DNA from 2 places in the Erwinia sp. V71 genome. Region 2 is predicted to be linked to the other one. Evidence: predicted binding sites of a transcription regulator. Region 2 holds the regulator's gene; the other holds the start of a gene.

Region 1 (7,943 bases), on a different contig from region 2:
GGGCGCGCCATTCAAGTCGGTTGCTGGTCAAAGTTATCCGAATTTATCTGAATTAAGGAAAAGCGCGATTATACAAGATTTCAGCCGGTTAAGCACCGTAGAGATGCATTTTGCCCTGCCGGAAATCTGATCCTGTTTAATCATCTCTTTTTCTCTGCCGCAAGCCAGAAAAAAGCTGTTATTCTTAGCTTGTTACGTGGTCACGATGAGATCCCGATGAAATATCAGCAACTCGAAAACCTTGAAAGTGGATGGAAATGGACCTACCTGGTGAAAAAACACCGGGAAGGGGAGTTGATCACGCGCCATATCGAGACCAGCGCAGCGCAGGAAGCGGTAGACGCGTTACTGGCTCTGGAAAATCGTCCGGTGGAGGTATTGCAGTGGATTAAGCTGCATATGAATCCAGCACTGGAAAACCGCATGAAGCAAACCATTCGTGCGCGTCGTAAGCGGCATTTTAATGCTGAACATCAGCATACCCGTAAGAAGTCTATCGATCTGGAATATCTGGTGTGGCAGAGGCTGGCAGGTCTGGCGCAACGTCGTCACTGTACGCTGTCAGAAACCATTGTGCAGCTGATTGAAGATGCCGAGCGTAAAGAACAGTACGCCAGCCAGATGTCGTCGCTGAAGCAGGGGTTGCAGGATATGCTGGGTAAGCCTGAAAACTGATATCCCTTTCCTTCGCAGGTACACAACACCAATAAAAAACCCCGCCGTGGCGGGGTTTTTGTTACGTGATAACTTAAGCCTGAGGCTGAGTTACAACGTCTTTGATGCCTTTCACTTCGATCTCTACGCGACGGTCTGGACCCAGACATTCGATCAGGGCGTTACGGCCTTTCACGCTGTCACAGGTGCTGCCGGTAACTGGGTTAGATTTACCCTGGCCACGAGCGGAGATTTTAGAAGCTGGGATACCTTTAGATACCAGGTAGTCAACCACAGACTGAGCGCGCTGCTCAGACAGTTTCTGGTTGTACTGCTCGGAACCGATACGGTCGGTGTAACCCAGAACAACCACAGAACCGTCTTTCGGGTCCAGAGAGCTCAGCTGGCTGTACAGCTGATCCAGAGCCTGCTGACCTTCTGGTTTCAGGGTTGCTTTGTTGAAGTTGAACAGCACGTCAGACTTCAGAGTGAAACGCTTGGTTTCAACAACTGGAGCTGGAGCTGGAGCTGGTGCCGGAGCTGGCGCAGCTTCTGCTTCCTGACCGAAACGGTAGGACAGGCCCAGGCTCAGCATGGAGTTGTCTGGACGTGCACCAACGGTAGCACGGTCACCGATGTTGTTAACCCACTGGTAGTCCAGGCGGGCAGCCAGGTCACGGGTCAGTGCGTATTCAACACCAACTGCAGCCAGCGGAGAAACGCCGGTGTCGTGGTCGCTGGTGCGAACGCCGTTGTTGTCTTGTTTAGAGTCAACACGCCATACCATACCACCCAGACGGGTGTACAGGTCCAGATCGTCAGCGATTGGGTAGCTTAATTTAGCTGCCAGCTGAACGCCCTGACCTTTGAATGCGCCGTTGATTTCGCTGCCTTTATAAGGCATACGACCCAACCAGTCATAACCCAGTTCGAAGCCCAGGTATGGGTTAGCCTGGTAACCTGCGAATGCACCCGCGCCCAGTTGATTTTCGTGGGTTGGGCCGTTGTTGTTTACATAGCCGTTGCCGTCGAAACCAACGTCATGGTACTGAGACCAGCCCAGTTTAGCACCGGTGTACCAGGTGTCATCTTTCGGAGCGGCCTGCGCTACGGTAGCGAAGCCAGCCAGTGCCACTGCAATTGCGATAGCTGTCTTTTTCATTTTTGCGCCTCGTTATCATCCAAATAGGCAATGAGCTTTAAATTAAGCCCTTGGTTAAATCCTTCGCCGGGTTATAAAGCTCGATTATTACTCTTCCGATAAAACGGAGGTTATTGAGCACCCTGGCGAGATAAAGTCTACAGCGTAACAGCAAACTTACAAGTAGGATGTGATGCAGGTCGGTAAAAAATCAGGGTTTCGTACATAATTTTACACATTTGAAGGGGGATTCTGTGCGATAAAATCCCGTTGGCGATGCGGCTAACTCATTGTTCAGCCGCGTCAGAGCAGAATCAGTGGTTTATCGGAAGATGAGACGATAATCACGCTGAGAAAAATCTCATTTTTACTTAATGATACAAAGTCGAGTGAATTTTTAACGCACTTGCCGGTCTCGCGGATGATGCAATCCGGTATTGCGGTCGCATAATCAAACCCAGCGCCTGGCCCATTGAGGCCGCTTCATTCAGACGACGGCGATCCTCATCATCGATCTCATCCGGTAACCAGCCTAATACCACACTGTAATTGCCGGTCTGCAGGGCTTTAATCATGGCATCAACGGTACAGATTTCCGCCGTCTGTGGGATCTGCATCACTTTATTCAGTGGCAGGCCGGACTGCTGTAACCAGCGGCGGCTGAGTTTATGCGGCGGAGTTAACCACAGTTGCCAGCGAGACTGCGTACCCAGTTGCTGCAGCAGGGGGAGAAGCAGCATTTGTGTCATGCCCGGTTGGTCTTCACTGTAGGTCAGTTCACTAATCCAGCCGCCAGAAGAAGCAGATGCGGCACTGGTGCGCGGTGCGGTATGAATCACAGCATTAGCAGATTGAGTTTTCAGTAAATGAGTACGCATGTTTGTTCGCTCGCAATGTTACTGTATGAATATACAGTAACGGTGTTGTGGGCAAAGATCAACCTCAATTTTTGAAAACATCTCGCAGATTAAAATGAAAAATCACTGCAAAGACATTTATTGATTGAACCTGTTACCTGATTTGAATATTTTCTAATGTCATGTAAAGGTGGGTTTTTTTATCCTCTAATGGTCATGCTGAAGGAGGTTTGCATGCATAACACTAAACAAAGGATTGCACAGTCGAAACATTATCTCGCGCCGTTGGGGAAAATTGATACGCGTACCCAGTTCGGTGGCTATAGTCTCGCGGTGGAAAACATTGTGTTTGCGGTGGTGGCGGAGGGCGAGCTCTATTTGCGCGCCTGCGAACAGATGCAGTCATATATTGTTGAAGCGGAGGTGCCACGGCTGGTATTGCACAAGCGTGGTATGCCGGTTTCCCTCAACTATTTTCGCGTCGATGATGCGCTCTGGGCACAGCCAGATACGTTGCTGGCATTGTCACGTTGTGCGCTCAGCCATGCGCGACACCAGTATCAGGAAAAGATCGCGAATCCGCGCCTCAAGGATCTGCCGAATGTCGGGCTGCGACTGGAGATGATGCTGCGCCAGGTGGGGATTTGCAGCGTACAGTCTCTGTGCGCGGAGGGCTCCCGGCGCTGCTGGCTGAAACTGAAAGCCGCACACAAGCATCTCGGCATCGCCACACTGTTTGCGCTGGAAGGCGCGATTACCGGTACTCATCTGGCGGCGCTGCCTGGCGCCGTACAGGAAGAGTTGCGTAACTGGTTTAATCGCAACAATAAAACACGCAGCGAGTAGCGCTATTGCACCGCAGGCACCTGTGTTAACTGTTTCTTTAATGCGGCAATCTCAGGTAAAAGGGCCACCAGCAATCCCACCTGCTGTAATACCAGTGGCTCTTTTGTTTCTGCCGCCGGAGTGAATTGCGTGATTCGTGTAGCAAGATCATCCAGCAGCTTTCCGGCACGCTGTTCACTGACACTTTCCACCTGCAGTACGCCATCGGCATAACATACTGCGTCATCCAGCAGGCTAAGCATCGCCGGGTTGGTGAGTTTCTCGCGATGCGCGCCCAGTGCGGAGATATAGCTGAGAAAAGAGTGATTCAGGCACAGCAAGCGGAACGCGGATTCCAGTAACGCCGGGTTGCGGCGTGCCTCGGTTGCCATATTGGAGACGACTGACGCCAGCTCCGCATCGCTGTTATGCGCGTCACGCCGGGCGATACGGTAGTCCAGACGATTGTCTTTGCCCTGAAGGTATTGCACCAGAATGGCATCGAGATAGCGGCAGTTGGCATTCAGGGTGCGTTCGGTGACGGCAGGCAAACGACGGAACTTCCAGTCCGGCCAGATAAAACTCACCGCCAGCCAGGCGATGCCGCAACCCAGCAACGTGTCGATAATACGCGGAACGGCAACTTCAAACCCTTCTCCCAGCAGATTAAAGCAGAGAAGTACCAGCAGGGTGATAAACAGTGTGGCATGCGCATAACGAATATTGCGGAAGGCGAAAAACAGCACGCCGCTCAGCACGATCAATATCAGCTGCCCGTCGGCAGAAGGTACCAGCCATAGCACGGGCAAGCCGACGGCAATTCCGGCCAGGGTTCCCAGGATACGCAGTGCCAGACGGCGGCGGGTGGCATTATAGTTCGGCTGACACACAAACAGGCTGGTCAGCAGTATCCAGTAGCCATGCTGCAGCCCGGTCAACTGAATAAAAGCATAACCGACGCACAGCACCAGTGACATGCGCACCGCGTGACGAAACAGCGCCGATTCCGGGGTCAGATGGCGGCTGATACGCAGGCGAATATCGCTCCAGCCCGTCAGCCCCTCGCTGGCGAGGCTGTTATCTTCCCCGGCCTGGCCCTGTTCCAGCGCCTGCTCGGATTCAATCGTAGCCAGCTGAGCATCAATAGCTTTTAAATTGCTCAGCAGATAGTGCATCGCGTTGATTTTGCTTTCCTGCGGCTGCTCTGCCTGTAGACGCGCCAGGGCTTCCTGCAAATGGTGAAACGCGCGTTCAAAGCGGCTGTCATGCTGGTATGGCTCGCGGAACAGTATGCAGCTGGCCAGCTGATGGCAGGCTTTTGCCTGCATATGCAGCAGGCGTTGAAAACGGAACAGAATTTCGCTGTAGCGATAATCACCACGCAACTGGTGATACTGGACGTGCGATGAACTGGCACGTTCATGGATATCCTGCGCGACAAAGTAGTAGTGCAGGGTGCGGCGGGTGCTGCGCTGACCACGGTCACCGCGCAGGCGTGACTGAATGGAGTTTTTGGTCTGATTCAGTACGGCCACTAACTGGCTGTTTGCCATTGCCACTTCGATCAGGTTGTCGTGATCGCTGGCTTCGATATCCGGGTCAAACAGGCTGGCTTTGGCTTCAAGGTAATTCGCCAGCTGTTCAAAACTGCGTGCCAGATTTTCCTGCAGTGGCCGGACTGGAAACAGCAGATGACCGCTCAGGGTCAGCAGGTTGTACCATAACGCTCCTACCAGCAGCAGTGCTGGCTGCAGATACCACTGGGGAAACAGGCCAATACCCAGCATGGTGTAAATGGCGATTAACAGCGCACCGAAAGCAATGGTGGCATAGCGCTGGCCGAGTGCGCCCAGCAGGATAAAACCACAGGTCGACAACGCCAGCCCGCAGATAAACAGCCACGGAAAGGGAAATAATAACTCGATAGAGACGGAGGCAATACAGAAACAGACCAGCGTAATCAGAAGGTTACGCAGACGACCGCTCAGGCGGTCGTCAAGGTCAGCCAGTGCGGCTGCCACCACGCCCAGCGTCAACGGAATGGTCCAGATAACCTGATCCAGCCACCAGGGAAATGCTGCTGCGCCTGTGAGCGCCAGCAAAATGCGCAGGTTATACAACCAGGCGCTGTTAAAGGCGTAGCGGCGCAGGCCGGGCTTAATGGCAAACATACTGAGAGGACCAGACATCAGTTAAAACGACGGCGAGCATTCGCTTCGCGAGCGGCCTGCGCCTCTTCCACCGAAACCACCCGGCGGCCCACAGGCCACAGTGCGATGGCGGCAATTTTGAAATTGGCGATACCCACCGGAATGCCAATAATGGTAATACACTGGGCGATACCGGCAGCGATATGTGCAAGGCACAGCCACCAGCCAAAAAAGACAAACCACAACATATTCAGCACGGTTCCACCCGAATTCATCAGGGTGCTTTTATTGTCAGGATAGAGAACATCCACATGCACGGCTTCGTTACCGTAAGGCAGCAGCGAGAGCTTAGTGATTTCCCAGCAGGAGCGGGTCAGCGGCAGCGTAAAAATCAGCACAATGCTGACCAGCGTCACCAGCAGCCAGGACAGGGTGGTAAAGAAACCGCCAAGAATAAAATTGAGAATGTTGAGCACAGTACGCATAAAAGGGCTTCCTTGATCAGTACGCTGTAACAGCAATCAGACAATTCACTGAGATAACCGTATATTACCACTGTTTTAACAGTGGAGCGGTAAACTCCCGCCCGTTAAACTGATGAATGGACAATAACACCGCGACATGGGCAATCTGCATGGAACTTAAATCAACGTCGCTGGGCAAACACCTGGCACAACATCCTTACAATCGGGTGCGGTTACTGACGGCCGGCGTCGAAGTCAGCGGTGAAAAACATGAGTATCTTATCCCGTTCAATCAACTGCTTGCTATAGCCTGCAAACGCGGTCTGGTATGGGGGGAACTGGAGTTTACCCTGCCGGAGAATAAAGTGGTGCGGCTGCACGGCACTGAGTGGCAGGAGACACAGCGTTTTTATCATTATCTGCAGAAAGCCTGGCAGGGCTGGAGCGCAGAAATGAGCGACGTCAGCGCCGGTGCGCTGCAACAGGCGGTCGATAATGTGCAGCGTTTCGAACAGCAGGATCGCTGGCTGAAGCGCAGCGAACTGAGCGATCTGGCTGGCACGATCAGCAAAACCTTTGCTGCATTGCCATTACCTGTTGAGCGGCTGGAAGAGTTTGATAACTGCCGCGAACTGTATCGGTTCTGCCAGCAGTGGCTGCGCGACGGTGAGAAACAGCTGGCCACGCGCAATGCGCAGTGGACTGAGCGTATGCTGGTGCAGTATGCCAGTTTCTTCAACACGGTGGAGACTTCGCCGCTCAATCCTTCGCAGGCGCGTTCAGTGGTCAATGGTGAAGATGCATTGCTGGTGCTGGCGGGGGCGGGCAGCGGCAAAACGTCGGTATTGGTGGCACGGGCGGGCTGGTTGCTGATGCGTAAGCTGGCGACACCACAACAGATTCTGCTGCTGGCTTTTGGTCGTCAGGCGGCGCAAGAGATGAATGAGCGGATTGAGAGTCGCCTGCAGGGCAATGCTGACGGCATTGAGGCGCGGACGTTCCACTCACTGGCGCTGCACATCATTCAGCAGGGCAGCAATAAAGCCCCGGCGATCAGTAAACTGGAAACCGACAGCAGTCATCGTCGTGAGCTGCTGATCGCCACCTGGCGGCAGCAGTGCAGTGAGAAAAAAGCGCAGGCGAATGGCTGGCGGCAATGGCTGCGCGATGAGCTGGAGTGGGAGCTGGCAGAGGGCGACTACTGGCAGAATGACCGTCTGGCGCAGCGTCTCTCCAGCCGGCTTGAACGCTGGCTGGGATTAATGCGCATGCATGGCGGCGCGCAGGCGGCGATGATCGAGTCGGCGCCGGAAGAGGTGCGCGATCTGTTCAGTAAACGCGTCAAACTGATGGCACCACTGCTGAAAGCCTGGAAGAGCGCGCTGAAAGAGGAAGGGGCGGTCGATTTTTCCGGCCTGATTCATCAGGCGGTAAATATTCTGGAGAAAGGGCGTTTTATCAGCCCGTGGAAGCATATCCTGGTGGATGAATTTCAGGATATTTCACCGCAACGGGCTGCGCTGCTGGCAGCCCTGCGCAGGCAGAATAAACAAACCACACTCTTTGCCGTTGGCGATGACTGGCAGGCGATCTATCGCTTCAGCGGCGCAGAGATGACCCTGACAACTGCATTCCACCACCATTTTGGTGAGGGCGACCGCTGTGTGCTCGACACGACTTACCGCTTTAACGATCGCATTGGCGAGATTGCTAACCAGTTTGTCCAGCAAAACCCTCATCAGCTGGCGAAACCGCTAAACAGCCTGAGCAAAGGCAATAAAAAATCGATCTCGTTACTGCCGGAGGCACAACTGGAAGCGCTGCTGAATAAAATCAGCGGCTATGCCGGGCC
Region 2 (7,943 bases):
ACGATCATAGTGTGGTGAGCAAGAAGCGCGGTCGCTAAGCGACCGCGGTAGGTGGCACCTCCGTGTGCCCGGGCAGGAATGCTGTATCAATATCTGGTGTCGCAAATATTACCAGCGATAATCGCGGTTATGGCTTTCCCAGTCTGAGACTTCTTTTTCCGCTTCCTCTTTAGCGTAACCGTATCGCTCCTGAATTTTACCGACCAGCTGATCGCGTTTCCCTTCGATCACGGTCATATCGTCATCGGTTAGCTTGCCCCATTTTTCCTTCACTTTACCTTTAAACTGTTTCCAGTTACCGCTAGCCTGGTCGCTATTCATAGTGCCTCCTTTAATAACAACATTGGCATTTCGTCTTAGCTAAAGATCAACCATCAGCATAAATCGCCACTTGATTACTTATTACATAGTTAATTATAGACAAAAAATGAAAAAAAATAGCGAGAGACATTAATCAGAACGGTTCACATCGGGAATAAGATGGCTTAACACCCTGAAATCAAGTCATTATTCAAATGAAAACGCGGGGAAACTGAGCCGTAAGGAAATATTTCAGGTGGCGAACCAGCTGTCGTGGCGCCAGTGGCGACGCCAGATCAGCCACAGTGTAAGTCCTCTCAGCATCAGAAAGACCGTCACCGCGAGCCATAAGCCATGATTACCCAGCCAGGGGAGTGTCAGCAAAGTCAGTGCATACCCCAGCGCCGCACCCGCCATGCCGTTGCGCATTTCACTGCCGCGTGTCGCACCAATAAACATGCCATCCAGCAGATAACACCAGACACCCGCCAGCGGCAGAATAACCTGCCATAGCAAATAGCGATCGGCCAGTTCACGCAATTCCGGTAAGGAGGTTAACAATGCCACCAGCCACGGGCCGCAGGCAGCATAGAGCAGAGCAAAAGCGAGCGCGACCAGACCTGCCTGACGACAGGAGGCACGCCACACACGCAGCAACTTACTGCTGTCGCGTGCGCCACAGGCCTCACCAGAATACGCTTCCACTGCATAGGCAAAGCCATCCAGCGCATAGGCGGTAAAGGTCAGAAACATCAGCAAAACGGCGTTAACCGCCACGACATCACTGCCGAGTCGGGCACCAAACACCGTCAGAGAAGCGAAGCAGAGCTGCACCATCAGCGAACGCAGCATAATGTCGCGGTTCAGCCTGAGCAAACGACGAAAGTCACCGCGCCAGCTATTGCGCAGCAGCGGCAGCGAGATACCGCGTAATTTCAGCACCCGCCACACCATTATCAGGCCAATCAGCAGCGTGACATATTCCGCCAGCGCCGTTGCCGCCGCAGCCCCCTGCACGCCCCAGTGCAGCCCCATCACAAACCACAAATCGAGCAGAATATTGACCAGGTTGCCGACGACCAGCAGGATCACGGGCGCACGTGCATACTGCACGCCCAGCAGCCAGCCAAGGATCACCAGATTCGCCAGCATCGCTGGCGCACTCAGCCAGCGAACCGACATAAACAGATGTGCCTGGTGTAATACCTCAGGGTTGCCCCCAACCACGGAGAGCGCCAGATCGCTGAGTGGTGCTTTCAGCAGGACAAACAGACCGCCCGCCGCCAGCGCCATGCAGAGCGGCTGAATCAGGGCTCGCGCCAGCGCCGCTTTATCGCCCGCGCCAAACGCCTGCGCGGTTAAGCCGGTGGTGCTCATACGCAGAAACAGCAGCAGCATAAACAGAAAACTGGTTGCAGTGCTGCCAATTGCCACTCCGCCGAGGTAGACCGGACTGTCGAGATGGCCAATGACCGCCGTATCCACCAGACCCAGCAGTGGCACGGTAATATTGGAGAGGATCATCGGCAACGCCAGGCGCCAGAGATTTTTATCAGTAACGGTAAAGAATCGCACAGGCTTCCACAGCGTCATCAGAATGTTTACCAGACTGAGGGTTAACGCGAATCGACCTTACGCGCACGACGGTAAAACCAGGTGCGCGCAGGCGTCGGGGAGGTAAAGATTACAGCCAGTTGCCGTTGCGGATCACACCCACGGCCAGACCTTCAATCGTCAGAGATTGCTGACGCAGGTCGACAACAATGGGCGCAAACTCACTATTTTCAGCCAGAAGATGCACCACATTGCCCTGCTTTTTCAGGCGTTTGACGGTCACTTCGTCATCAATGCGCGCCACGACGACCTGGCCATTACGCACATCCTGCGTTTTGTGTACCGCCAGCAAATCGCCATCCATAATGCCGATATCTTTCATCGACATACCGCTGACACGCAGCAGGAAATCAGCATTCGGTTTGAACAGACCAGCATCCACCTGGAAATGGCCTTCGATATGTTCCTGCGCCAGCAGCGGCTCACCGGCGGCAACGCGGCCAATCAGCGGCAGGCCAGTCTCTTCTTCCTGCATCAGGCGGATACCGCGTGAAGCGCCGGAAACAATCTCAATCACGCCTTTACGTGCCAGCGCTTTCAGGTGTTCTTCAGCCGCATTCGGGGAACGGAAACCTAATTGCGAAGCAATTTCGGCGCGTGTCGGTGGCATACCCGTCTGATTAATATGATCACGAATCAGATCGTATACCTGCTGCTGCCTTGCCGTTAATGCTTTCATTCCGCCCCCTGGTTGTTTATACAGTCGCTGTGAGTATATACAGGTATTTGCAGGCTGGGAACCCAAATTTAGCGAAAAAGCCTCAGTTTGCGGCACGCCTCGCGGAAAAACGGCTTACGGCCACAGCAACATCAGCCAGACAAACAGCGCCAGCAGAATGCTCAGTAACACCGAAGCCGACCCCATATCCTTGGCGCGCCCGGCCAGGGGATGATGCTCGCTGCCGATGCGATCCACCACCGCTTCCAGCGCGCTGTTCAGCACTTCAACGATAACCACCAGCACCACTGAACCAATCAGCAGCACCCGCGTCACCGCGTCAACATCCAGCCAGCAGGCAATGGCCGTCGCGATAACCGCCGCCACCAGCTCCTGGCGAAATGCAGCTTCATGTCGCCATGCGGCGCACAATCCCTGCCATGAATAACCCGCTGCTTTAATGATTCTTGTCAGTCCGGTGACATTATTTGCCATAATGAGGGAACCCTTTCAGATGTTTAACGTCAACGTCTGGGTGGCGCACAAAATGCAACACAACAGATCTTGCGTGCGCTTTCTGGTATGCTTGCCGCGCTTTGCTAACAAGAGGCTTCATATTGTCTATGTCAGGTTGGCGTAATTTTTACTATAAGTTACTGAACTTACCACTCTCACTTTTGGTGAAGAGTAAAGCTATTCCGGCCGATCCGGTAGCCGAACAGGGGCTGGATAGCTCGCGCCCCATTATGTATGTATTACCTTATGATTCAAAGGTGGATCTGCTGGTCCTGCGTGCGCAGTGTCTAAAACATGACCTGCCCGACCCGCTGGAGCCGCTGGAAATCGATGGCACGGTGTTGCCGCGCTATGTGTTTATCCACGATGGCCCGCGCGTGTTCCCTTATTTCGTGCCTAATCTGGAGTCGGTGAAGCTGTTTCACGACTATCTGGACCTGCACCGCAGCAATCCTGATCTGGATGTGCAGATGGTGCCGGTTTCCGTGATGTTTGGCCGTGCGCCGGGGCGTGAAGTACAGGGCGAACAGACGCCGCATCTGCGGGTGCTGAACGGTATTGAGAAATTCTTTGCCGTGCTGTGGTTAGGGCGAGACAACTTTGTCCGCTTCTCGCCGACAGTGTCGCTGCGCCGTATGGCGACCGAACACGGTACAGACAAAACCATCGCGCAGAAACTGGCGCGCGTGGCGCGTATTCACTTCTCCCGTCAGCGCCTGGCTGCCGTCGGTCCACGCCTGCCTGCTCGTCAGGAGCTGTTCTCACGTCTGCTGCAATCGAAGGCTATCGCGAAAGCGATAGAGGATGAAGCGCGTACGCGCAAAATCTCTCAGGATAAGGCGCAGCAAAATGCCATCGAAATGATGGAAGAGATTGCCGCTGATTTCTCTTATGAGGCAATCCGCCTGACCGACCGCGTGATGGGCTGGACCTGGAGCAAGCTGTATCAGGGCATTAATGTCAGCGGCGGCGAGCGCGTACGCCAGCTGGCGCAGGATGGCCACGAAATCGTCTATGTGCCCTGCCACCGCAGCCACATGGACTATCTGCTGCTCTCCTACGTGCTGTATCACCAGGGGCTGGTGCCGCCGCATATCGCCGCAGGCATTAACCTCAACTTCTGGCCAGCCGGCCCGATTTTCCGCCGCCTTGGTGCGTTCTTTATTCGCCGTACCTTTAAAGGCAATAAACTCTATGCCACGGTGTTCCGCGAATACCTCGGTGAGCTGTTTAGCCGCGGCTACTCCGTGGAATACTTTGTGGAAGGTGGCCGTTCGCGTACCGGGCGTCTGCTGGAGCCGAAAACCGGCACCCTGTCGATGACCATTCAGGCCATGCTGCGCGGCGGTAATCGCCCTATTACGCTGGTGCCGATCTATATCGGCTACGAACACGTGATGGAGGTGGGGACGTATGCCAAAGAGCTGCGCGGCGCCACCAAAGAGAAGGAAAGCTTTACCCAGATGGTGCGCGGGCTGCGTAAGCTACGCAACCTCGGTCAGGGCTATGTTAACTTCGGTGAACCGCTGCCGCTGGTGAACTATCTGAACAAGCATGTGCCTGAGTGGCGTGAGTCGATTGATCCTATCGAAGCGCAGCGCCCTGCCTGGCTGACGCCAGCGGTGAATGATATTGCCCAGCATGTAATGGTGCGGATTAATAACGCCGGTGCGGCCAACGCCATGAACCTGTGCGTCACCGCATTGCTGGCCTCACGTCAGCGTTCACTCACCCGTGAACAGCTGATTGAACAGCTTGAGTGTTACGTGCAGCTGATGCGCAACGTGCCTTATTCGCCGGATGCCACCGTGCCGGACAGCAGTGCGGAAGCGCTGCTGGAGAGCGCACTGGCGATGAATAAGTTTGAAACTGAGCAGGATAATATCGGCGACATCGTTATTCTGCCGCGCGAGCAGGCAGTGCTGATGACGTACTACCGCAACAACATCCAGCATATGCTGGTGCTGCCATCGCTGATTGCCGCCATTGTGCAGCAGCATCGCCAGTTGTCGCGCGCCGAGCTGTTACGTCAGGTTTGCGTGATTTACCCGATGCTGAAAGGCGAGCTGTTCCTGCGCTGGCACAGCGAAGAACTGCCGGACGTGCTGGACGCACTGATTGCGGAACTGGAGCGTCAGGGGCTGATTAGCACAGATGAAACACAGCTGCGCTATGCACCAGCACGTTCCCGTACCCTGCAACTGCTGGCAGCGGGCATCCGCGAAACACTGCAACGTTATGCCATCACGTTCTCTATTCTCAGCGCCAATCCGTCGATCAACCGCGGTTCACTGGAGAAAGAGAGCCGTACCATGGCGCAACGCCTGTCGGTACTGCACGGTATTAACGCGCCAGAGTTCTTTGATAAGGCGGTGTTCTCATCACTGGTGCTGACACTGCGTGATGAAGGCTATATCAGCGACAGCGGCGATGCGCAGCTGGAGCAGACGCAGAAGGTTTATCAGTTGCTGGCAGAGTTAATTACGCAGGAAGTGCGGATAACGATTGAAAGCGCGGCGGCGCCTGAAGAGGCAACCGCTGAGTGATGTAAAAGGGAGCCAGAGGGCTCCCTTTTTTATTACGGCAGTAAACCCGCCAGTGGTGCGGCATTCAGCGCCACGCCAATAAACAGCACCAGACCCACATAATTGTTATTCAGAAAGGCCTGGAAGCAGGGGTCACGCTCACGAGCGGCAATCAGCTTCTGCTGATACACAAACAGCACCGCTGCCGCCAGCAGTGACCAGTAAAATGCGCTGTTCAGCTGCATCAGTTGGCCAATTGCCAGCATCAGCACCAGGGTAGCCAGCTGCAGCAAACCGATAATCAGCTTATCGTAACGGCCAAACAGAATGGCGGTCGATTTCACGCCAATTTTCAGGTCGTCATCACGATCCACCATGGCATATTGCGTATCGTATGCCACCGTCCAGCAGATATTCGCCAGGAACAGCAGCCAGCAGGTTAACGGTACGCTTTCACTCACCGCCGCCCACGCCATCGGAATCGACCAGCCAAATGCCGCGCCCAGCACCACCTGCGGCAGATGGGTATAGCGCTTCATAAACGGATACATCCACGCCAGCGCCAGACCGGCGAACGAGAGCCAGATGGTCATCGCATTCATGGTCAGTACCAGCGCAAAGGAGACCAGCACCAGCGCGACAAACAGCAGCTTCGCCTCTTTCTCGCTGACAGCCCCGCTGGGGAGCGGGCGTAATGCCGTGCGTTTCACATGACCATCGATTTTACGATCGGCAAAATCATTCACCACACAACCCGCCGCACGCATAAAGAATACGCCCAGCACGAAGACCAGTAGCACATTCAGTGCCGGAACCGCCATGCCAGACAGCCACAACGCCCACAGGGTCGGCCAGAGTAATAACAGCGAGCCAATCGGTTTATCAATGCGCATCAGGCGGCTATAGGCCTGGAAGCGGGTAAGTTGCAGAGGTCTTTCCACGTTATTGTAATCCTTCTGCCGCCACGCTCTGGTAGAGCGGCGCAGCAGGTAAAAAGAGTTCAGTCAGAAGTAACGGTTTATCCGCCAGACGCAGGCGGGAACGGCGTCCCCACAGCGCCCCGATCTGGCCGGGTTCAATAAAATCACGGGTCAGCGTCGAAGAGGAGAATAAGTAGCGTCCCAGCGGGCGGGTCCCCAGATTCTGCAGCATCGCTTCCGGTCCCTGCAGTGTCGATTCCGGCACGACGGTGCGGCCAGCCAGCCAGGGCACGCCATCACCAGACAGCACGATTTCACGCAGCCAGTAGCGCGATTCCAGTGGCAGTAATGCCAGCTCATCGCCCACCTCAGCCGCGCTGATAAAACCTTCACGTATGGGTTCAACAGTCACCTGATGACAGTGGCGCTCAAAACGCGCCGTCATGGAGTCTTCTTCCAGCAGCCAGTCCAGCAGCGGTGCCTTCAGCAAAGGTGACGAGACAGGGAGCCATGCAAGCGCGCGCAGCAAGCCAAGCGCGTTATCCGACATACGGCATCTCCGGGTAAATAATCAGATGCCGTAGTGTAACGCAGAGCCTGGCGCGCCTTCACTGTTTTATTCGCGCTTCAGACGATTACTGTTCGCCAGCCACAGCGTCACCACCAGAATCAGGATCGCCGCCGCATAAATCAGGGTATCAAACGGGTTTTTATGGTCGACGATAATCAGGCGGATAATCGCCGTAATGCCGATATAGACAAAGTAGCGCAGCGGGAAGTGATAGCCAGACTGGAAATACTTCACAATCAACGCAATAAACTCGAAGTAGAGAAAGTAAATCACGATCCCTTCGATCAGCAGATAGGAAGAGGCCTGTTCACTGGAATTGAGCAGCACATTGCCCAGATGAATGGTTTCTTTACCGAGAAAAATCACCAGAATAATGCCCAGCACCAGCAGGCCGAAATTCAGCACCATTTGCAGTGCATTGGCGACACGGGTTCCCGAAATCATGCTCTTATCCTCTAAAGTTATTGTTATGGCACAGCAAAGGCCGTTAATCACAATATGCTTTAGTGTGATGAAGATCACAATACGGTAGTGTGAATAATCACAGGGCGGCACGATGGCCGCCCTGCAGGATTAACGATAATTGATATCGCGATCGCTGGTCATGTCATACAGATTGTATTTACGACCCAGCATCTGACCACCGTCACGCGTCAGTGGTGTCCAGTTGATCTGCGCCCGGCCACGCACCGGATTCAGACTAAACAGATCCATTGGAATCGAGACGTAGAAGCCTTTGGTGGAGTCCCCTTCACCATACTCTTCTGCCGATACATTGGTGATGGTGGCATAGGCGCCAATGGTGATACCGCTGTCAAAGCGTTTGGAGATATCCACCG

The links. The regulator LexA, encoded in region 2, represses DNA repair genes until DNA is damaged. The targets are predictions, from matches to a motif close to TNCTGTATGTACATACAGNA.
Region 1: the regulator LexA is predicted to act here: its motif matches at 2,693-2,712, upstream of sulA (SOS-induced cell division inhibitor SulA).

Annotation. Positions count from the first base shown of each region.
Region 1 is NZ_CBFFRK010000005.1:55,068-63,010, forward strand. It holds gene ACSZO1_RS02085 (AAA family ATPase) at 1-31, opposite strand, end outside; gene matP (macrodomain Ter protein MatP) at 217-675, shown strand; gene ompA (porin OmpA) at 749-1,816, opposite strand; gene sulA (SOS-induced cell division inhibitor SulA) at 2,167-2,673, opposite strand; gene ACSZO1_RS02105 (TfoX/Sxy family DNA transformation protein) at 2,887-3,498, shown strand; gene yccS (YccS family putative transporter) at 3,501-5,648, opposite strand; gene ACSZO1_RS02115 (YccF domain-containing protein) at 5,666-6,112, opposite strand; gene helD (DNA helicase IV) at 6,262-7,943, shown strand, end outside.
Region 2 is NZ_CBFFRK010000089.1:868-8,810, forward strand. It holds gene zur (zinc uptake transcriptional repressor Zur) at 1-38, shown strand, start outside; gene ACSZO1_RS16285 (CsbD family protein) at 109-321, opposite strand; gene dinF (MATE family efflux transporter DinF) at 553-1,893, opposite strand; gene lexA (transcriptional repressor LexA) at 1,985-2,593, opposite strand; gene ACSZO1_RS16300 (diacylglycerol kinase) at 2,708-3,067, opposite strand; gene plsB (glycerol-3-phosphate 1-O-acyltransferase PlsB) at 3,196-5,634, shown strand; gene ubiA (4-hydroxybenzoate octaprenyltransferase) at 5,667-6,554, opposite strand; gene ubiC (chorismate lyase) at 6,556-7,083, opposite strand; gene psiE (phosphate-starvation-inducible protein PsiE) at 7,150-7,548, opposite strand; gene ACSZO1_RS16325 (YjbH domain-containing protein) at 7,678-7,943, opposite strand, start outside.